One region of the Brenneria nigrifluens DSM 30175 genome, then DNA from elsewhere that is predicted to be linked to it. Evidence: predicted binding sites of a transcription regulator. Region 1 holds the regulator's gene; each other region holds the start of a gene.
What was found. Region 1 encodes CRP, which controls carbon source genes, mostly activating them, when cyclic AMP is high. Its sites were predicted from a motif close to ATGTGANNNNNNTCACAT; they were not measured.
Positions count from the first base shown of each region.

Region 2: glpT (glycerol-3-phosphate transporter) is a predicted target of CRP. The motif match lies at 3,101-3,118, and genes of this name have one in related genera.
Region 3: EH206_RS07055 (ABC-F family ATPase) is a predicted target of CRP. The motif match lies at 2,308-2,325, and genes of this name have one in related genera.
Region 4: EH206_RS01575 (GntP family permease) is a predicted target of CRP. The motif match lies at 2,855-2,872, and genes of this name have one in related genera.

Region 1 covers NZ_CP034036.1:465,361-471,071, reverse strand. The annotation lists gene EH206_RS02130 (ABC transporter ATP-binding protein) at 1-156, shown strand, start outside; gene EH206_RS02125 (LysE family translocator) at 201-803, opposite strand; gene EH206_RS02120 (YheU family protein) at 953-1,189, shown strand; gene EH206_RS02115 (phosphoribulokinase) at 1,343-2,212, shown strand; gene EH206_RS02110 (OsmC family protein) at 2,262-2,669, opposite strand; gene crp (cAMP-activated global transcriptional regulator CRP) at 2,986-3,618, shown strand; gene EH206_RS02100 (polysaccharide lyase) at 4,265-5,389, shown strand; gene ppiA (peptidylprolyl isomerase A) at 5,459-5,711, opposite strand, start outside.
Region 2 covers NZ_CP034036.1:340,443-346,153, forward strand. The annotation lists gene pldB (lysophospholipase L2) at 1-679, shown strand, start outside; gene yigL (sugar/pyridoxal phosphate phosphatase YigL) at 709-1,509, shown strand; gene glpT (glycerol-3-phosphate transporter) at 1,578-2,927, opposite strand; gene glpA (anaerobic glycerol-3-phosphate dehydrogenase subunit A) at 3,239-4,957, shown strand; gene glpB (glycerol-3-phosphate dehydrogenase subunit GlpB) at 4,947-5,711, shown strand, end outside.
Region 3 covers NZ_CP034036.1:1,525,994-1,531,704, reverse strand. The annotation lists gene hybO (hydrogenase 2 small subunit) at 1-52, opposite strand, end outside; gene EH206_RS07055 (ABC-F family ATPase) at 696-2,264, opposite strand; gene EH206_RS07050 (GNAT family N-acetyltransferase) at 2,506-3,036, shown strand; gene elaB (stress response protein ElaB) at 3,153-3,464, opposite strand; gene nuoN (NADH-quinone oxidoreductase subunit NuoN) at 3,734-5,194, opposite strand; gene nuoM (NADH-quinone oxidoreductase subunit M) at 5,201-5,711, opposite strand, start outside.
Region 4 covers NZ_CP034036.1:347,852-353,562, forward strand. The annotation lists gene glpC (anaerobic glycerol-3-phosphate dehydrogenase subunit GlpC) at 1-5, shown strand, start outside; gene EH206_RS01560 (pirin family protein) at 395-1,090, shown strand; gene gntR (gluconate operon transcriptional repressor GntR) at 1,223-2,218, shown strand; gene EH206_RS01570 (gluconokinase) at 2,241-2,759, opposite strand; gene EH206_RS01575 (GntP family permease) at 2,919-4,295, shown strand; gene EH206_RS01580 (YhgN family NAAT transporter) at 4,330-4,923, opposite strand; gene asd (aspartate-semialdehyde dehydrogenase) at 5,163-5,711, shown strand, end outside.

The sequences.
Region 1 (5,711 bases):
GCGGACGGCGAGCTGTATGATATCGTCCGCAAAGCCGAGCTTACGGCGTGCCTGCAGCAGCAGACGCAGGTCAAGGCGCGGCTGGAAGAAACGGAGATGGCCTGGCTCGACGCGCAGGAGCAGCTAGAGCAGATGAACCGCTCGCTCTCCGCTTAAGTCACCGCCGGCGCGGGCCGATGCGCCGATTATCGCCCGCGCCGCTAATGCCAAATCAGCAGTACGCAGGCCGCCGTCAGCACGCCCATGGATACGTTGAAGATAATCCAGGCTTTTTTACTGCGCAACAGTCGGCCGATCAGCGTACCGAAGCCGAGCCATATCACGCCGGAAACCAGATTCACCAGTACAATGCCGACGCTTATCGCCGCCACCGAGTGCCTGTACTCCTGCCCCGCCAGACTGAAGCTGGCGACGGCCCCCAGCGCCATCAGCCAGGCCTTGGGATTGAGAAACTGCAGCAGCCATCCCTGATAAAGCCGGATAGGCCGCGACGGCGCAGCCGTCGTTTCCAGCCTTTCATAGGCGGCGGTGGCGATTTTCCACGCTAGCCACAGCAGATACAAACTGCCGAGCACCTTGAGGGTGAAATGCAGCGAAGGATAGACCAGCAGCAGGCCGCCGACGCCAAACGCCACCAGTAGTAAAATACTCTGCATACCCAGCATGATGCCGAGCATTAACCACAGGGAGCGATAAAAACCGAAGTTGGCGCCAGAGGTGGTCAATAGCATATTGTTCGGCCCCGGAGTGATCGCCGCCACCCACAGAAAACCCAGCATCGACAAAAACAGACCTAGTTCCATGTAACGGGTGCCCCTCACCCCAGGTATTCTTGCAGTATAGTTGGTAATGAATTGACTATTGGTAGCCAATAGCTTGTCAACCGGCAGTATTGAAGCTAGAAGCTAACAGTGCGTTATTGATCGTACAATACTTTTTCTGGACAAATATCGTGATCATTCCCTGGCAACAACTCGATCCTGAAACATTGGGCAATCTCATCGAATCTTTCGTGCTGCGCGAAGGCACGGATTACGGCGAACAGGAGCGCACGCTGGCGCAAAAGGTCGCCGACGTGCGCCGCCAACTGGAGTCCGGCGAAGTGGTTCTGGTGTGGTCGGAACTGCATGAAACCATCAACATCATGCCCCGCGGCCAGTTTAATGCCGGCGAGTATCACCCGCGCTGAACGCCGCAAAAGCCAAAAAAGAGGATGCATCGCTATCGGCAACCGTGCTAACAATGATAAAAACCTCTTCTGCAGTCTGAAACCTTGTCTTTTTTGATGACGTTTCCCGGCAAGCCCCGCAGCAAACGTCACCATCATGGAGTGAAGCGCCTTATGTCACATCAGCATCCGATTATTGCGGTTACCGGCTCCAGCGGAGCGGGAACCACAACGACCAGCCAGGCATTCCACAAGATTTTCCAGCAGTTAAACATGCGCGCAGCCCAGCTTGAAGGAGACAGCTTCCATCGCTATACCCGCCCGGAAATGGATATGGAAATACGTAAGGCGCGGGATCTCGGGCGTCATATCAGCTATTTCGGCCCGGAGGCCAATGATTTCAGCCTGCTGGAACAGTCATTTACCGAATATGGCCGCCACGGGCGCGGTAAAACCCGTAAATACCTCCACACCTATGATGAAGCGATCCCCTACAACCAGGTGCCCGGCACGTTTACGCCGTGGGAACCGATGCCGGAACCCACCGACGTGCTGTTTTATGAAGGCCTGCATGGCGGCGTGGTGACCGATAGACACAATGTGGCGCAACACGTCGATTTGCTGGTCGGCGTAGTGCCCATCGTCAACCTGGAATGGATTCAGAAACTGATTCGCGATGTGAACGAGCGCGGGCACTCGCGCGAAGCGGTGATGGATTCGGTGGTGCGCTCCATGGAAGACTACATCACCTACATTACGCCGCAGTTTTCACGCACGCACATCAACTTCCAGCGCGTTCCCACCGTTGATACCTCCAACCCGTTCGCCGCCAAGTCGATCCCTTCGCTGGACGAAAGCTTCGTGGTGATTCATTTCCAGGGGCTGGATAATATTGACTACCCCTATCTGCTGGCCATGCTGCAGGGATCGTTTATTTCCCATATCAACACCCTGGTGGTGCCCGGCGGGAAAATGGGGCTGGCGATGGAGTTGATTATGGCGCCGCTGGTGCAGCGCCTGCTGGAAGGAAAAAAAATCGAGTAGTCCGCCGCGGCAAAACACGGCGCGGCATCAGCGGCCGATACGCCGAGGATTACCCCGTTATGCGGACTTCATGACTGTGCGTGACCTCAACGCCTTTACCCAGCATCAGCGCCACCGAGCAATAGCGCTCCGCGGAGAGCGCCACCGCCCGCTCCACCGCTTTCTCCGTCAGCCCTGTGCCCGTTACGATAAAATGCAGATTAATGTGGGTAAACAGACGCGGCGCTTCCGTTCTCCGCTCCGAGGTCAGCTTAACCTCACAGTCCGCAACGTCATGACGGCCTTTCTGCAGGATCGACACCACGTCAATCGCACTGCAGCCGCCGACCGACATCAACACCATTTCCATCGGGCTTGGCGCTTTGTCTCCCGAATCGCCGTCCATCAGCACCTGGTGACCGGACGCTGATTCGCCAAGAAATGTTAAGCCTTCAATCCACTTCACTCGAGCCTGCATGCCGCCTCCGCTAAAAATTTTTTGAAAAATTATATCCTTACTTTACAAAAACACGCTATAACCAGAGCTTCATCATGCTGAAGCGAGACAACACAAGACAGGTTCTTCAAGCTGTGCTACAAACGAAAATAGAATCTGCCTTTTCTGGACAAACTCAGATACCGGGGAGATGATGATGTCGCCAGATAGAGGCTCCAGTATATTCCCTGACATCATTCTTCCTACACGAATTTTGAATGTTTAGCAGTAATACGCCGTACAGGGAACTCTGAGCCCTGTGATTTGCGCAGTGAATTACAACAGAGGATGATAGCGAATGGTTCTCGGCAAACCGCAAACAGACCCGACTCTCGAATGGTTCCTTTCTCATTGTCACATCCACAAGTATCCATCGAAGAGCACCCTGATTCACCAGGGTGAAAAAGCAGAAACGCTTTACTACATCGTGAAAGGCTCTGTCGCAGTGCTGATCAAAGATGAAGAAGGCAAAGAAATGATTCTCTCTTATCTCAATCAGGGAGATTTTATCGGCGAACTTGGCCTGTTTGAAGAAGGTCAGGAGCGCAGCGCCTGGGTACGGGCGAAAGCGGCTTGTGAAGTTGCTGAAATTTCTTATAAAAAGTTCCGGCAGTTGATTCAGGTAAATCCCGATATTCTGATGCGCCTGTCGGCGCAGATGGCCAGCAGACTGCAGGTTACTTCAGAGAAAGTCGGTAACCTGGCGTTTCTCGACGTCACCGGCCGTATTGCTCAGACCTTACTGAACCTGGCAAAACAACCCGATGCCATGACTCACCCGGATGGCATGCAAATAAAAATCACCCGTCAGGAAATTGGGCAAATCGTTGGCTGTTCACGCGAAACCGTGGGCCGTATTCTTAAAATGCTGGAAGACCAGAACCTGATCTCCGCACATGGTAAAACGATTGTGGTTTACGGTACCCGTTAAACCATTCCGTTACCCTACAACAAAAAAGCGTGAAGCGGCCTTCACGCTTTTTTCTATCACCATCAACGCAGCTCTCGGATTTACCCGCCAGTTAATGAGCAGGGTATTTATTATTAAAATATATTATTTACTGGAAATATAAATAGTCTTATTAACAGGCTGCATTTATTATTTGTAATATCGGCCAACATAAAAAGCAGTCATGATTTATCAAGTTGTGTTTTAACATAGATCAATAAAATTGTATTTTTATTTATTTTAAGAAAACCCCTATTAATACGGATGTCGGGGGGATTTTTCAGATAAATCCACCTTATATTAATATATTGGTAAAAATAGAAACCCATGGAAACAAAAAAACCACAATTAAAATATAACTTATTGATAATTAAATGATAAATATAAAATTCATGATTTTTATTGGAAATTACCTTTTCATAAAACCCGCCTTTCCTTTCGATTATTGAAAAGACGCATTGAATTGAAGGTATTGTATTGTTTTATTTTTGTGATAACACTGATACGGATTTTTATAAAACTGAAAACCGATCTTTCATTTTCAGCGAAAAAATCCAACCTTATTACCCTGGGCATATGGAACGAGAAATGCCTTAACGAAGTTATATTCCAACAGGAGATAATCCTTATGAAATACCTACTGCCTTCAGCCGCCGCCGGGCTGTTATTTCTTGCCTGCCAACACGCGATGGCGGCCGATACCGGCGGCTATGCCACCACCGACGGCGGCAACGTTTCCGGAGCCGTCAATAAAACGGCCGGTTCAATGCAGGACATTGTCGATATCATCGCGGCCGCGCGTCTGGACTCAAGCGGTAAAAAAGTGTCAGGCGGCGCCTACCCCGTCGTCATCACCTATAACGGCAATGAAGATGACTTAATCAAGGCGGCGGAAGCCGATATCTGCGGTCAATGGAGCAAACCGGCGCGCGGCGTGGAGATCAAGGAGTTTACCAAAGGCATTACCATCCTCGGCAGCAATGGTTCCTCAACGAACTTCGGTATCTGGATCACCAAGTCGTCCAACGTCGTGGTGCGTAATATGCGCATGGGTTATATGCCCGGAGGCGCCCAGGATGGCGATGCAATCCGCATCGACGACTCGCCGAACGTCTGGATCGACCATAACGAGATCTTCGCGAAAAACCATGAGTGCGAGGGCACGCCGGACGGCGATACCACCTTTGAATCCGCCGTGGATATCAAAAAAGGGTCGACCAACGTCACCGTATCCTACAACTACATTCACGGCGTCAAAAAGGTCGGCCTAAGCGGTTCCAGCAACAGCGATACCGGACGCAACCTCACCTATCACCACAACGTCTACAGCGACGTAAACGCCCGGCTGCCGCTGCAGCGGGGCGGTCAGGTGCATGCCTACAACAACCTCTATTCCGGCGTCACCAGTTCAGGGCTGAACGTTCGTCAGAACGGCATCGCATTGATCGAAAGCAACTGGTTTGAGAATGCGAAAAACCCGGTGACATCCCGTTACGATGGCTCGAATTTCGGCACATGGGATCTGCGCAACAACAACATTACCAAACCCGCCGATTTCACCACCTACGGCATCACCTGGGACAAGGATTCCAAAGCCTACGTCAATGCCGATAGCTGGACCAGCACCGGCACATTCCCCGCACTCCCCTATAGCTACTCGCCGGTAACCGCGCAGTGCGTAAAAAATAAACTGGCGAACTATGCCGGCGTCGGCAAGAACCTTGCCGTATTGACCGCCTCAGCCTGTCAATGACGACGCGCTGATTTAATCCGGGCGAGTTGGGTAAACTCGCCCGTTTTTACACGGCCAATCAGAGAGAGATTAAGGCAGAACCTTCGCTGACTGGATAACCACGGGTTTGAGCGGCACGTTCTGATACGGGCCGACGTTTTCAGTCTGCACCTGGGAAATCTTATCCGCGACCTCCATCCCTTTTACCACCCGGCCAAAGACCGCGTAGCCAAAATCGCGCTGGCCGTGATCGAGAAAGGCGTTGTCCGCCACGTTGATAAAGAACTGACTGGTGGCGCTGTCCTTGTCGGCGGTACGCGCCATGGCGACGGTGCCGCGCAGG
Region 2 (5,711 bases), 120 kb from region 1:
GCATGTCGTACGTTTCAGCGACTATGTGGATGATGTCGAACTGCTGTGGCAACGGCAGATTGCCCCGCAGGCGCATAGCCGTCGATTTGCGCTGGCTCATTCGATGGGCGGCGCGATCCTGGCCCGGTTTCTGGCGCGCCGGCCGCGGGCTTTCGATGCCGTGGCGCTCTGCGCGCCGATGTGCGGCATTCATCTGCCGATGCCAAACTGGCTGGCATGGCGCATCGTCGACTGGGCGGAACGCCGCCCCGCGATACGCGACTATTATGCCATCGGCACCGGGCAGTGGCGGCCGTTGCCTTATGTGGTCAATATGCTGACCCACAGCCGCGAGCGCTACCGGCGCAGCGTCAGATTTTATGCGGATTCCCCGGAGCTGCGTGTTGGCGGCCCGACCTACCATTGGGTACGCGAAGCGCTGACGGTAGGCCGGGAGTTGCTGGAGCAGGCCGCAGATATCACTACGCCGTTGCTGTTGTTGCAGGCGGAAGAAGATCGGGTGGTGGATAACCGCAGCCAGGATCGGTTTTGTCAGGCTCTGGCGCAGAGCGGCCACCCCTGTGCGGGCGGGACACCCCGGATTATCAAAGGGGCGCGGCATGAGATTCTGTTTGAGAAAGATAACATTCGTGCTCAGGCATTCGAGCTGATTCTGGAGCATTTTGCTCGCTATTATTAAATTACCACCAGAGGTTGGATCTCACCGTTATGTACCATGTCGTAGCTTCCGATTTAGATGGCACCCTGTTATCGCCCGACCATACGCTCTCCTCCTATGCGAAAGAAACCCTCAGGCTATTGACCGAAAAGGGGATTCATTTTGTCTTTGCGACGGGGCGGCACCATATGGATGTGGCGCAAATCCGCGACGGTCTGGGCATCAGCGCCTTTATGATCACCTCCAACGGCGCGCGGGTGCACAACACCCGGGGCGATCTGATCTTCAGCCATAATCTGGATCAGGACATCGCCCGCGATCTTTACGGCGTGGCGCACCACAACCCGGATATGCTGACGCACGTTTACCGCGACGATGAGTGGTTTATGAACCGTCAGAGTCCGGAGGAGGAGCGTTTTTTTAAAGAGTCGGTGTTTAAGTACCAACTGTTCGAACCCGGCCTGCTGGAGACCGGTGGCGTCAGCAAGATCTTCTTCACCTGCGATTCCCACGAGCAGTTGCTGACGCTGGAAGAGGCGATCAACGCGCGCTGGGGCGATCGCGTCAATGTGAGCTTTTCCACGCTGACCTGCCTGGAAGTGATGGCCGGCGGGGTATCCAAAGGTCACGCGCTGGAGCAGGTGGCGAAGATCATCGGTTTTTCGCTGCGCGAGTGCATCGCTTTCGGCGACGGTATGAACGACTACGAAATGCTGTCGATGGCGGGCAAAGGCTGCATCATGCAAAACGCCCATCAGCGTTTGAAGAATTTGCTGCCTGAGCTGGAGGTGATCGGTAGCAACGCGGAAAGCGCGGTGCCGAACTACCTGCGGGATTTGTTTCTGAGATAACGCTTTTCTCTGTCGAGAGAAAGGCGGCGTCGACGGGACGCCGCCAGAGGGATGCTTACAAAACGGGATTATGCCTGCCTGGCTAACTCTTCCTTATGCTTTTTCTCACTGAACATCACTATGATAAGCAAAGCCACCGCCAGAATACTGCCGCCGATCATCACCATAAAGCCGCCGTCCCAGCCGAAAAAGTCCACGGTGTAGCCGACGATGGCGCTGGCGGCGACGGAACCGCCGAGATAACCGAACAGACCGGTGAACCCAGCCGCCGTGCCCGCGGCTTTCTTCGGCGCCAGTTCCAGCGCATGCAGGCCGATCAGCATCACCGGTCCGTAGATCAGGAAGCCGATGATAATCATGCACGCCATATCCACATGCGGATTGCCCGCCGGGTTCATCCAGTATACGACGGTGGCGATGGTGACCAGGGTCATAAAGAACACGCCGGTTGCGCCGCGGTTGCCTTTAAACACCTTGTCGGACATCCAGCCGCACAGCAGCGTGCCGGGAATGCCTGCATATTCGTAGAAGAAATAGGCCCAGGAGGATTTGTCCAGCGCGAAATGTTTTACCTCTTTCAGATAGGTCGGAGACCAGTCGAGAATGCCATAGCGCAGCAGGTAAACAAATACGTTGGCGATGGCGATGTACCACAGCAGCCGGTTGGGAAAAACGTACTGCATAAAGATTTGCTTTGCGGTCAGCTCCTCTTCGTTTTTCTCATTATAATCAACAGGATAGTCGTTTTTATACTCTTCGATCGAGGGTAAGCCGCAGGATTGCGGCGTATCTCGCATCAGGGCAAAAGCGATCAGCGCGACCAGAATGGCGGCAAACGCGGGCATATACAGGGCGGCTTTCCAGTCGTTAAACCAGGCCATCCCCAGCAGAAACAGCAGCGGTGGAATACCGCCGCCGACGTTATGCGCGCAGTTCCAGATGGAAACGATGCCGCCGCGTTCCTTTTTCGACCACCAGTGCACCATGGTGCGTCCGCACGGCGGCCAACCCATGCCTTGAAACCAGCCGCACAGGAACAGCAGCACGAACATGATCGCAATGCTGGAGGTGGCCCAGGGCACGAACCCCATAAACAGCATGACCGCCGACGCCAGTATCAGGCCCGCGGGCAGGAACACGCGCGGATTGGAGCGGTCGGAGACCGAACCCATGATAAATTTGGAAAAGCCGTAGGCGATCGAAATGCCGGATAGCGCGAAACCGAGATCGCCGCGCGAGAACCCTTGTTCGATCAGGAATGGCATCGCCAGAGCGAAATTTTTGCGCACCAGATAGTATGCGGCATAGCCAAAGAAGATGCCCATGAAAATTTGCCAGCGCAGACGACGATACAGTGGATCGACCCGATCTGCCGCGACGCGGGGCTGGTGTGTGGCGGGTTTAAAAATACTCAGCATTGCTGTCTCCAATACGCCCAAAAACGATAATTTTTTGTTCTATAACGAAGGTGATTTTATTTAATTCCGCCCTTTTCATCTGTGAGTTATCGCTCAAATGTTACATTTTTATGAAGGTATGACATTTTTCCGTACTTAAATTAACAATGCTTATGCAATTGCGGAATTGATTTTGGTGATGTCAATCACATATATGACTTTTAATGACTATTTCATTTTCGTTTTATGTTCGTTTTTGCTCTTTATCAAACGTTAACCTTATATTTTGTGTCCCAATAGCACTATGTAACGAGTCGCAGATAAGAGGGCGTATGCAAAATAGTGGGTCATACCGGGAAACCGACGTCATTGTGATTGGCGGTGGGGCGACGGGCGCGGGAACCGTACGGGATTGCGCGCTGCGGGGGTTACGCTGCCTGTTGATCGAACGCTTTGACATCGCCACCGGCGCCACCGGGCGCAACCATGGTTTGTTGCACAGCGGATCGCGCTATGCGGTGACGGACGGCGAGTCCGCGCGTGAATGTATTGAAGAAAACCAGGTGCTCAAACGCATAGCCCGCCACTGCGTGGAACCGACGGACGGCCTGTTTCTGACCTTGCCGGAAGACGATCTCGCCTATCAGGGCCAATTTATCGCCGCCTGCCGACAGGCGGGGATCAACGCCCAGGCGATTGATCCCCAGGAGGCGCTGCGTCTGGAGCCTGCCGCCAACCCGACGCTGATTGGCGCGGTTCGGGTGCCGGACGGCACCATCGATCCTTTCCGCCTGACCTCGGCCAATATCATCGACGCCGCTGAGCACGGCGCCGAGGTGCTGACTTATCATGAGGTTATCGGTTTGATCCGCCAGGGCGACCGCATCACCGGAGTGCGCGTTTTCGACCATAAAAACGCCGTCGCCGTCGAGATACACGCCCAGGTGGTGGTCAACGCCGCGGGTATCTGGGGACAACATATCGCCGAGTATGCCGATCTGCGCGTACGCATGTTCCCGGCGAAAGGGGCGCTGCTGATTTTGGGACACCGCATCAACAACATGGTGATTAACCGCTGCCGCAAACCGGCCGATGCCGACATTCTGGTGCCGGGAGACACCATTTCTCTGATCGGCACCACCTCGACCCATATCGATTACGATCAGATCGATAATATGACGGTCACGCCCGCGGAAGTGGAAATCCTGATGCGCGAAGGCGCCAAATTGGCGCCGCAGTTGGCGGACACGCGCATTCTCCGCGCCTATGCGGGGGTGCGCCCGCTGGTGGCGAACGACAGTGACCCCAGCGGACGCAGCGTCAGCCGCGGCATTGTGCTGCTCGACCATGCCAGCCGCGATGGTCTGGAGGGGTTTGTTACCATCACCGGCGGTAAGCTGATGACCTATCGGCTGATGGCCGAGTGGGTGACGGATAAAATCTGTGAAAAGCTGGGCTGCGACGTGGCCTGTACCACGGCGCAGACGCCGTTGCCCGGTTCGGAACCCGGCACGGAGCGCGCGGCCCCTCAATCCACCGCGCGCCGCTCCGCCTCCGCCGGGCATTTCTCCGCGCCCAAAAGCCCGTTATCGGAACCCAAAAACAGCGTGTTTCCGTTGTCCGCGCCGCTGCGCGGATCGGCGATTTACCGCCATGGCGAACGCGCCGGGCGTTTGCTGTCCGGCGAGCGTCTGGACGGCAGTCTGGTCTGCGAGTGCGAAGCCGTTACCGCCGGCGAAGTGCGTTACGCGGTGGAATCGCTCCAGGTTAATAATCTGATTGATTTACGCCGCCGCACCCGCGTCGGAATGGGAACCTGCCAGGGCGAGCTTTGCGCCTGCCGGGCCGCGGGATTGCTGTGCCGGCTGGGGCGGTCGGCGCCGGAGCAATCCATCGTCCAGCTCAGCCAGTTTCTCAATGAGCGCTGGAAAGGCATTCGCCCGGTCGCCTGGGGCAATACCCTGCGTGAAAGCGAGTTTACCAGCTGGGTATATCAGGGATTGTGCGGCCTGACGGCCGATGACGCGCGGGAGGAACAGCATGCGGTATGACGCGGTTATTATCGGCGGCGGGCTGGCGGGGTTGACCTGCGGCATCAGGCTGTCCGAGCAGGGCAAACGTTGCGCTATCGTCAGCGCCGGGCAAAGCGCCCTGCATTTTTCTTCGGGCGCTCTGGATTTGCTCGCCAGTCTGCCGGACGGGCAGGCCGTCGACCAACCGCTAAGCGCGCTGGATGAGCTGGCCCGGCAGGCGCCTCGCCATCCCTATGCGCTGATGGGCGCCGAGCGGATCGCCGCCCTGTTGCCGGAAGCTCAGGCGCTGCTGGTTCGCTGCGCCATGCCGATGCTGGGAGACTATCGGCACAATCATCTGCGGATGACGCCGCTGGGCAAGTTTCGCCCCTGCTGGCTCAGCCAGCCGGACAGCGTGACCCGCGGCCTGACCGGCACCGCCCGCTGGGAGCGTCCGCTGGTGGCCGGTATTGAAGGCTTTCTGGATTTCCAGTCGCGTATTGTGGCCGGGACGCTGCAGTCGCAGGGCATCGCCGCCCGCAGCGATGATGTCAAACTGCCGGTGCTGGATCGGCTGCGCCGCAACCCCAGCGAGTTCCGGGCGGTGAATATTTCCCGGGTGCTCGATCTGCCGGAAAATCTGGCGGCGCTGGCGGAAGAGCTGACGGTATCCGCCAGCGGCAATGATGCGGTGATCATGCCCGCCTGTCTGGGGCTGGATGGAGCGGCGGCGCTGGACGGGCTGCGCCAGGCGCTCGGCAAGCCGCTGCTGCTGTTGCCGACGTTGCCGCCT
Region 3 (5,711 bases), 1.1 Mb from region 1:
AATCACGACGATTAACGCCGTGATGGGAAAGCATGAAATTTTCCCCACTCATTTTTTATTATTCTCCTGTAACCCGAACGGAGGAACACACAATATGTGTGGGGTTATGGTAATGAGTAAGTTAAGTTAACAGACTTGATCTTCATCAATCGGCGGGACAATAGATTTCTTATTTCTGTTATAACTGTGACTTTATACGCATGGCATCTATTTAAAGGGACATGGCTATCGTTTAAATGAGAAATAATCGCAATAACCCGCGTGGGATTATCATGATATTTATATTTAATTAGCTAAATCGATTAGTCACCGGACGTAATCGTTTAATTGATTATTTAAAACGCACTGATATAAAAAGATTTTTTAACATATACGCATTGTCTTTATTTGTTTATTTGCCACGGCGTATACGGCTTTTTTTTATACTCCGAAATTAACAATTAATATTAGTTACTTTAGATTTTTTAGTTTAAAAAAAAATTCTGACGCCTCAGATTTTCAATCCAGCTAACAGGAAATCTCCTTATAACCTGATAATCCACGGCACAATAAATAGCGCTAATATTGGTTAGTGAACGGCGAATAAAAACGACGCGGCCCGGCACCCATTGATAGCTGAAAGAGTAAACAAAAAGGCAGCACGGTATCAACCGTACTGCCTGAAGCGAAAAAAACAGCGCCGTTTTCAGGCCGGATTATTGAATGCCCTGACTGCGCAGATAATCTTCGTAGTTGCCGGTGAAGTCGATGACGCTATTCGGCGTCATCTCCAGAATACGGGTCGCCAACGAACTGACGAACTCGCGATCGTGAGAAACGAACAGCAGCGTGCCCTGGTACATTTCCAGCGCCATGTTCAGCGACTCGATGGACTCCATATCCAGGTGGTTGGTCGGTTCATCCATCACCAGAATATTCGGACGCTGCATCATCAGTTTGCCGAACAGCATGCGGCCCTTTTCGCCGCCCGACAGCACCTTGACCTTCTTCCTGATATCATCCTGGCTGAACAGCAAACGGCCCAGCACGCTGCGCACCGCCTGTTCATCATCCCTTTCCTGCTTCCACTGGCTCATCCAGTCAAATACCGTCAGCGCGTCGTCAAACTCGTATTCGTGATCCTGGGCGTAATAGCCGATCTTGACATTTTCCGACCATTTCACGCTGCCGCTATCCGGCGGGAGATCGCCGACCAGCGTTTTCAGCAGCGTCGATTTACCGATGCCGTTGGTGCCTAGAATCGCGACCTTTTCACCCACTTCCACCATCAGATTCAATTTGCTGAACAGCGGAGCGCCATCAAACCCTTTCGCCAGCGCCTCCACTTCCAGCGCGTTACGGAACAGTTTTTTATCCTGCTCGAAGCGAATAAACGGATTCTGGCGGCTGGAGGCCTTCACCTCTTCCAGCTGGATTTTATCAATCTGCCGGGCGCGGGAGGTCGCCTGTTTGGATTTGGAGGCATTGGCGCTAAAACGGCTGACGAAAGACTGCAGCTCGGAAATCTGCGCTTTTTTCTTGGCGTTGTCCGCCAGCAGGCGTTCGCGCGACTGGGTGGCGGCGGTCATGTATTCGTCATAGTTGCCGGGATAAATACGCAGTTCGCCGTAGTCCAGATCCGCCATATGGGTACACACCATATTCAGGAAGTGACGGTCATGGGAAATGATGATCATGGTGCTGTTGCGATCGTTCAGCACCTGCTCCAGCCAACGGATGGTGTCGATATCCAGGTTGTTGGTCGGTTCATCCAGCAGCAGAATATCCGGATCGGCGAACAGCGCCTGCGCCAGCAGCACGCGCAGTTTCCAGCCCGGCGCCACTTCGCTCATCGGGCCGTAGTGCTGTTCCACGGGAATGCCGACGCCCAGCAGCAGTTCGCCGGCGCGGGCTTCCGCGCTGTAACCGTCCATCTCGCCGTACTGCACTTCCAGATCGGCCACTTTATAACCGTCCGCTTCGCTCATTTCGGCCAGCGCGTAGATACGATCGCGTTCTTCTTTTACCGTCCACAGCTCGGCATGGCCCATGATCACCGTGTCCAGCACGCTGTATTTTTCAAACGCGAACTGATCCTGGCGCAGTTTCCCCAGGCGTTCATTCGGATCGAGAAAAACGTTGCCGGCGCTCGGCGCCAAGTCGCCGCCGAGGATTTTCATAAAGGTGGATTTGCCGCAGCCATTCGCGCCGATCAAACCGTAACGGTTGCCGCCGCCAAACTTAACGGAAATGTTCTCAAACAACGGCTTGCTGCCGAACTGCATGGTGATATTGTTGGTACTTAACACAGCACTTACTCAAGTCAAAATGTGATATGGCACGCATTATGCCACAAGATAGCCGCATAATCGCGGTTAGTCCGGCGCGAAAACAGCAACGCGTGGTTTATGCCCGGAGTACGCGGTTTTAGACGGGACGATGTTTCTACCGCGCGGCGCTTATTGACGCAGCCCCGCAGGTGTAAATACCGTTGCTGCAAGAAATGATCTTTATTAAGGAGCCGGAATGAAAACGCTGTATGAATTGCATTATCCCCCTCACCTGCGTTTAAGCATCCAGGATGAGAACGACGCCGCCGCGCTCTTCGCGCTGATTCAGGCGGAAAAGCCCCGCCTGCGCCGAACCCTGCCCTGGCCGGACTCGGTAAAAGATATCAATGACACGCTAAACACCATCAAAACCAACCGGGATGAGTTTTTCGCCGGCGTCGCCGCGGTCTATGTCATTCGCTGGGACGGCATTATCGCCGGCATCGTCTCGTTCAACACCATCCGGGAGCAGGAAGGGGTGATTGGCTACTGGATTGGCGAAAAATTTGAAGGCAAAGGCGTGGTTTCACTGGCGGTCGGCACCATGATAAAAGCCTATATCGACGCCGGGATCGTCAAGCGCTGCGTGATAAAAGCCTCGGTGGAAAACGCGCGCAGCAACGCGCTGGCGCGGCGTCTGGGATTTGCTTTTTATCGCATCGAAAAAGGGGGAGAAAAGCTTGGCGATCGGCGCATCGATCAGAATATTTACCGCTATCACCCCTGATATCGCCCGCCGGCACCCCGGTTAAAAGACTAGGCTCTGCTCCCGGCCGACCGCCGTGACGGGGTATTACCAAAGGTTGATACGCCGACCGGCCTATCAACCAATAGTCTTATCCACTATCGTTTGGCTAATAACAACCCGAGCACCAGCCCGACCGTCGCGCCGATGCCGATGCCATGCCAGGGTTTGTCGTGCACGTAGACATCGGCTTTATCCGCCACCTGTTTGGCGCGGGCGTAGTAACTATCGGTTGCGCCAATGCGCGCTTTGACCTCAAGCAGCGCTTTCTCCGCATTCTTTTTCAGATCAAGATAGGCTTTGTCGGCCTGGTCGCCGGTGTAACGTAGCACTTCGTCCAGCGTTTCAGTCAAGAGTTTTAGATCGTCGTCGATACGAATCTCTTCAGGTTGTTTTTTTTCGGCTGCCATACAGTGCTCCCTTTCCTTATGAAAAATGGTTGTCCAGTTAACTATAGACAATTCTGCGCTTCTGTAGCGCCTTATAGGGGCAGATCATTCCTAAAGTCGGTTTTTTTATGGCGGGGAGGATAGCCCGCCATAAAAAAAACGCCAGGAGCGTTTTTCAACGTCGCTTGCGACGGCCTGAAAGGTGGCGGGCAAGGATAGCCCGCCATAAAAAAAGCCGCAGATAAAAATCTGCGGCGGTTTTCACGTCAGGCAAGGTTTTCTGCTGGCGGTTACATTATGGGCTGCGCCAGTTGAACCAGCCCAATCAGCGGCTGCGGGTAAAAACCCAGTACCAGCACCACTATGGCTGAAATCACCACCACCGCGCCGCCGGCCGTTAATGCCCAGCTTCCCGGCGCATCTTCACGCGTCGCCACCTGCGGCGCATCCAGATACAGGCTGACCATCACCCGCAGATAATAGTAGAGACCAATCGCGCTACCCAGCACCACCGCGCCGGCCAGCCACCACAGATCGGCGTTAACGCTGACGGCCAATACATAGAACTTGCCGAAGAAGCCCAGCGTCATCGGGATACCGGCCAGCGACAGCATCATCACCGTCATCACCGCGGACAATACCGGCTTATGCCAGAACAGACCGCGATAGGACAGCATGGAGTCGGCTTCCGGAGCGCTGCACGGGCTCGACATCAGACTGACCACGCCAAAGGCGCCGAGACTGGCAAACAGATAGCCCACCAGATAGACGCCGACCGTTTCCAGCGCCAGTTGATGACTTTGCACCGCGATCAATGCAACCAGCAGATACCCCATATGCGCAATGGATGAGTACCCCAGCAACCGCTTGATGCTGCGCTGCGAAACCGCCATCACGTTGCCGAACACAATGGAGACAAAAGCAATCACGCCAAGCGCGATTCTGACCGAGTCGCTGTCCACCATCGGCGCGTAGAGGAACAGACGCATCACCGCGCCGAAAATGGCGATTTTGCTGGCGGTGGCCAGAAAGGTCGAAACCGGCGCCGGCGCGCCCTGATACACATCCGGCGTCCACAGTTGGAAAGGCGCCAGCGACAGCTTAAAGCCCACGCCGACGATGATCATCCCCAAGCCCGCCAGCAACAGCGGCTCATGGATATGAAGGTCGCTCAGACTCCGCCCCAGGCTGGCAAAGGTCAGACTGCCCGAATCGGCATACACCAGCGCCATACCGAACAGCAGGAATGCAGACGACGCCGCCGAGAGCAACATATATTTTATACCGGCCTCCAGCGAACGCGCCTGGCGGAAGGCATAACTGACGAGTCCAAACAGCGGCAGCGAAATCAATTCAATGCCAATGAACAACGACGCAAGATGATTTGCGCTCGCCAGCAAGATCCCACCCAGCGCGGCAATCAGCACCAGCAGATAGAACTCATCACGGTTATCCGCATACCCTTCCAACCATGAATAAGCAAAGGTACTGGTCGCCAGACTGGCCAGCAGCACCAGTCCGGTATAGAACATGGAAAAACCATCAACCCGCAGCAGCGGGGTCACATCGGTCGGCCCTGCCTGGCCTACAAAGTAAAGTGACAGCAGCGCGATGCTCAGACCGATAATCGTCAAGGTTGCGTTGACAAAATGGTTGCGTCGCCACGCAATGCACAGCATCACAACCACTACCGTCAATCCGACGATTAACAGCGGCGATAGCGCGATTAGTTGTTGAGGAGTTATTGTCATGGCGAATTACGGCCTTGTTGTTGAAAGTATTGAATCTGGAGCAGACGACATAAACCACTGCTGGATATTTGACATCGCGGCACTGGAGGTATCCAGAATCGGCTGCGGGAAGACCCCTAACAACACCAGTAATACCACCAGAGGCATAACGACGGACAGCTCGCGCATCGTCATACCCGGCAGCGGTTGTTCTGATTTCGGGGCGCCGTAATAAGCACGTTGCATCAGCATCAGCGAATAAACCGACGCAAATACCAGACCGAAAGTGGAAATCACGGTAATCAGCGGAACAACCTGATAGCTGCCGATCAGAATATTAAATTCCCCGACAAAGTTGCCGGTTCCCGGCATACCCAACGTGGCGACGGCAAAAAAGAGCGACAGCGCCGGCAGATACCTGAGACGGGCCCATAGCCCTCCCATCTGGCGCATATCCCAGGTATGCACGCGCTCGTACAGCTGACCGCACAGGATAAACAGACCCGCTGCCGACAGACCGTGAGCAATCATCAGGATA
Region 4 (5,711 bases), 120 kb from region 1:
CGTGAGTGGAGATGGGCAGGGAAGCCCATCATAAAAAAATACTTTACAGACGCGAATGATAATGATTATTATTGCACTGCTTTCCGGGGAAACCAACCGGAGGACCGGGTGGAGACATCCAGGTCACAGGGCGGTTTCTGCGAAGGCACGACATTGCTCACATTGCTTCCAGTATTTATTTAGCCAGCTCGGGTGCTGGCTTTTTTTTTAGGCCATCCCTGCCCGTCCTCCCCTAACCGCCACTGCGTGACGCTGAACTCAGCGTACTTACCCCGTTCTGATTTTTTGAACCGGGCGGTGAGTTTTTTGCGCTATCTTATTCCCGGCTACCCGTTAGACTTTGACTTAAAACCTATCCCATCAGGCTGCTAACGAAACGCGGGGAGAAACCGACATGATCGACGAACGTAAAGCGCAACAGCGCGGACATGCAAACCACGGCTGGCTTGACAGCTGGCATACTTTCTCATTTGCCGATTATTATGAACCGGAGTTTATGGGCTTCTCGGCGCTGCGCGTTATCAATGAAGACCGGATTGAAGGCGGCAAAGGCTTCGGCACCCATCCGCATAAGGATATGGAAATCCTCACCTACGTTCTGGAAGGTACGGTGGAGCATCAGGACAGCATGGGCAACAAAGAACAGATTCAGGCCGGCGAGTTTCAGATCATGAGCGCCGGCAGCGGGATTCGCCATTCGGAATACAACGCCAGCCGTGATGCGTTGCTGCATCTGTACCAGATTTGGATTATCCCGCAAAAAGCCGGGCTGACGCCGCGCTATGAACAGAAACGCTTCGATATGCCGCAGGGGCGCCAACTGGTGCTGTCGCCTGATGCCCGCGACGGCTCGTTGCAGGTTTTCCAGGACATGACGCTGTGGCGCTGGGCGCTGAAGCCGCAGGAACAGTCGATTTATCGGGTGCGGGCTGAACGCCGGATCTGGATCCAGGTGGTGCGCGGCAGCGTGGAGATTAACGGTCATCAGGCGGCAACCAGCGACGCGCTGGCCGTGTGGGATGAAGAAACCCTGTCGGTTCATGCCGATCAAGAGAGCGAAATCCTGCTGTTTGATTTACCGCCGGTATAAGCGTCGAGGCATTAACGCATCCGGATCTTGCCGCGCCTCCCCATGGGCCGTCGTTGCGCAACGTTAAAATATACCCTGCGCGCTTTTTTTGCTAGACTTCCGCTCAATATTTTCAGGCGTGATCCGTGGCTAATGAAGAAAAAAAGACCGGTTCTCCAGGATGTTGCCGACCGGGTCGGCGTGACGAAAATGACGGTAAGCCGTTATCTGCGCAATCCTGCTCAGGTCTCCGTGGCGTTGCAGGAAAAGATAGCCATAGCGCTTGACGAGCTGGGCTACATCCCCAATCAGGCGCCCAATATGCTTGCCAGCGCCACCAGCCGGGCGATCGGCGTGCTGCTGCCGTCGTTGACCAACCAGGTGTTTGCGCAGGTGCTGCGGGGGATTGAACGGGTTACCGAAGCGCAGGGCTATCAGACCATGCTGGCGCACTATGGGTATCACCCTGAAAAGGAAGAGCAGCGGCTGATGTCGTTGCTGGCCTATAACATCGACGGCCTGATTCTGTCCGACCGTTTGCATACCGAACGCACCCGTCAGATGATTGATGTGGCGGGTATTCCGGTGGTGGAACTGATGGACTCGGTTTCTCCCTGCCTGGATATCGCGGTGGGGTTCGATAATTTTGAAGCGGCGCGGCAGATGACCCAGCATATGATTGAACGGGGGCGCCGCCATGTGGTTTACCTCGGCGCGCGTCAGGACGAACGGACGATCATAAAATGCCGCGGCTATCAGCAGGCGATGCGGGATAACGGGCTGGCGAGCTATTGCGTGATGAGCGAGTTGGCCTCTTCCTATTCGCTGGGAGGGGAGTTATTGCGGCAGGCGCAGGCTGAGCATCCGCCGATCGACAGTATTTTCTGTACCAACGACGATCTGGCCGTCGGCGCGATGTTCGAGTGTCAGCGTCAGGGATTGCGCGTGCCGCAAGATATGGGGATCGCCGGTTTTCACGGGCACGACATCGGTCAGGCAATGGTGCCGAAGCTGGCCAGCGTGCTTACCCCACGCGAGCGCATGGGGCAGATTGGCGCGGAGCGCCTGCTGGCGCGTTTGCGCGGCGAGCGGGTTGCGCCGGAGATGGTCGATGTCGGTTTCACCTTGTTGGATGGCGATAGCATTTAGCGCCAGTCCCCGCCGGACGATATCACGCCCGCTGATGGCTGCGCAGCGCCTCAACGCAGCGGTTAACCACCTCTTCCATGCTGCCGTCGATATCTATCGTCAGCACATCCGGCTCGTCGCCGCCCGGTTCTTCCAGCGCGTCAAACTGGCTTTTGAGCAGTTCCGTCGGCATAAAGTGTCCGGCGCGGGCTTTATGCCGCGCCAGAATGATATCGAAACCGCCTTTCAGATAGAGAAAGACCATCCCTTCATTGTCGCGGCGCAGGCGGTCGCGATAGCGTTTTTTTAATGCCGAACAGACGATGATGCCGATTTCATTCTTGTGAAACAGGCTATAGGCGGCGTCGTTCAGACGTTCCAGCCAGGGGGCGCGGTCTTCGTCATTCAGCGGCGTACCACCGGCCATTTTCTGAATATTGGCGCGGGGATGCAGATCGTCGCCGTCAATGAGTTTAGCCTGAATCGCCCGGGCGAACGCGGCGCCTACCGAAGATTTCCCGCTACCTGAAACGCCCATAAGAATAATGCTTTGGCCCGGCATAATTTGATCTCCATCCCAAAATGTAAATTAAATGAAACATATCAGTTCCCGATCTTAACATGTTACCCGTATCATGTTACCGGTATCAAATGGCAATGTGACATATCTCACAAACAATCAGTCATTCCATTCCACTGGGTGATTGAAAGGATAATAACCATGACAGAAATAACATCTGCTTATAGTGCCGGCGTGCTGCTGCTGATTGCGGTAGGTGCAGTGGCCTTGTTACTCGTGCTGATTATGCGTTTTAAAATCCATGCTTTCCTGGCGCTGGTGTCAGTCAGCCTGGTGACCGCGCTGGTAACAAAAACGCCTTATGAAAATATCGTCCCTACGCTATTGAGCGGTTTCGGCAGTACGCTGGCGTCGGTCGCCTTGCTGGTCGGTCTGGGGGCGATGATTGGGCGTTTGCTGGAGATCACCGGCGGCGCCAATGTGTTGGCCGATACGCTGATCATTAAATTCGGCGAGCGCCATGCGCCGTTTGCGCTGGGTATTGCCTCATTGTTGTTCGGTTTCCCCATCTTTTTCGATGCCGGTCTGATCGTTATGCTGCCGATCATCTTTAGCGTGGCGAAGCGTTTCGGCGGCTCAACCCTGAAGTATGCGCTGCCCGCCGCCGGGGCATTCGCGGTGATGCATGCGTTATTGCCGCCTCATCCGGGGCCGGTTGCCGCCAGCGAACTGCTTGGCGCCAATATTGGTCTGCTGGTGATCGTCGGTCTGATTATCGCCTTTCCTACCTGGTATCTGGGCAGCTATCTGTTTGGTCTGTGGGCGGGTAAGAAGTTTCATTTACCGCTGCCTTCCACCTTTCTGGAAGAGGTCAAGGCCGATGAACAACATACGCCGCCTTCGTTTTTGGTGGTATTGAGCGTACTGCTGCTGCCGCTGGTATTGATCTTTCTCGATACCGGGCTGAACACGCTGACGGTTATGGGGATAATCAACGGCGACAACGCCTTGGTGCAGTTCCTGCGGATGCTGGGGAAAACCCCGGTGGCTCTGTTGATCACCGTACTGTTTTCTCTGATCATGTTCAGCGGACAGCATAGCCGCAGGCACCTTGATAAAGCCTGTGAAGGGGCGCTCGGGCCGGTGTGTTCCATTATTCTGGTCACCGGGGCCGGCGGTATGTTCGGCGGCGTATTGCGCGCCAGCGGGATCGGTACGGCGCTGGCCGATATGCTGGCTGATAACGGTATGCCGGTGATTGTCGCCGCATTCGTGGTTTCCGCCGCGTTACGTATCGCCCAGGGGTCGGCCACCGTGGCGTTGACGACCACGGCGGCGCTGATGGCGCCGGCGGTGGCGGCGACCACCGGGCTGAGTCAGTTCGATCTGTGCTTTATCGTTATCGCCATTGCCGGCGGCGCGACGGTGCTATCGCACGTTAACGACTCCGGCTTCTGGCTGGTCGGGCGTTTCCTGGAAATGGATGAGAAAACCACGCTGAAAACCTGGACGGTAATGGAAACGCTGATCGGCACCATTGCCTTCCTGCTGGCCGCGGTAGGCAGCGTTTTCCTCTGACGGTAATCAGACGGGGCCGCAGCGCCCCGTCGATTTAAAGCTTCATATACGCCCGTACGCCGTCCAGAAACATCTGCGTCGACAGCATCACCAGAATCAATCCCATCAGTTTCTCCAGCGCGCTGACGCCTTTCTCGCCCAGCAGCCGTAAAAACAGGTTCGACATCAACAGAATGATGAAAGAGATCGCCCAGGCGATAAATAGCGCCAGCGTCAGGTGGGGCAACTGATTGGGATATTGGTGGGAAAGCAGCATCAGCGCCGCCAGAATCGACGGGCCGGCCACCAGCGGGATCGCCAACGGCACCAGAAACGGCTCCTCCCCGGCGGGCAGGCCGGTGCTGCTGCCCTCCTTGGAGGGAAAGATCATGCGGATGGCGATCAGGAAAAGGATGATGCCGCCGGAAATCGATACCGTTTCGGTGCGCAGGTTAAGAAAAACCAGGATCCGCTCTCCGGCAAACAGAAAGGTCAGCATCAGCCCCAGGGCGATAAGCATCTCGCGGATCAGTACCACGCGTCGCCGCTTGGGATCCAGATGTTTCAGCACCGACATAAAGATAGGCAGGTTGCCGAGGGGATCCATAATTAGCAGCAACAGCACGGTTGCGGAGATCATTTCTGTCATGGTGGTTTTTTGCTCCTGAAATCGAATGCGGATGTACACCATCCTGCGCCACGGCGGCCATATTAGAATGACTGCTGAAAAACGTCTTACTATCGAATAAATTCACTTGCGACTTTGCGTACATTTTGTATGGTGGAAAGTCGTTACTCTTAATGTGTTTACTATCATAACTAATGTGTTTACTACACTAAGACGGCAGCCGTAATTCTTTTTGTTACCCCCAAGGCAGGACAGTTACCATGAAAAATGTTGGTTTTATTGGCTGGCGCGGTATGGTCGGTTCGGTTCTCATGCAGCGCATGGTGGAAGAACGCGACTTCGACGCTATCCGCCCGGTGTTCTTTTCCACTTCCCAGCACGGAGATCCAGCGCCGGCGTTGGGGGGGCAGCAAGGCGTATTGCAGGACGCCTACAATCTGGACGCGCTGCGCGCGCTGGATATCATCATCACCTGCCAGGGCGGCGATTATACCAATGAAGTCTATCCAAAGCTGCGTGAAAGCGGCTGGCAGGGCTATTGGATCGACGCCGCCTCTTCCCTGCGCATGAAGGGCGAGGCGATTATCATCCTTGACCCGGTCAACCACGCGGTGATTAGGCAGGGGCTGGATAAAGGCGTGAAAACCTTTGTCGGCGGCAACTGTACCGTCAGCCTGATGCTGATGTCGCTCGGCGGCCTGTTCGCCAACGATCTGGTGGACTGGGTGTCCGTCGCCACCTATCAGGCGGCTTCCGGCGGCGGCGCGCGCCACATGCGCGAACTGCTGGTGCAGATGGGCATGCTGCAT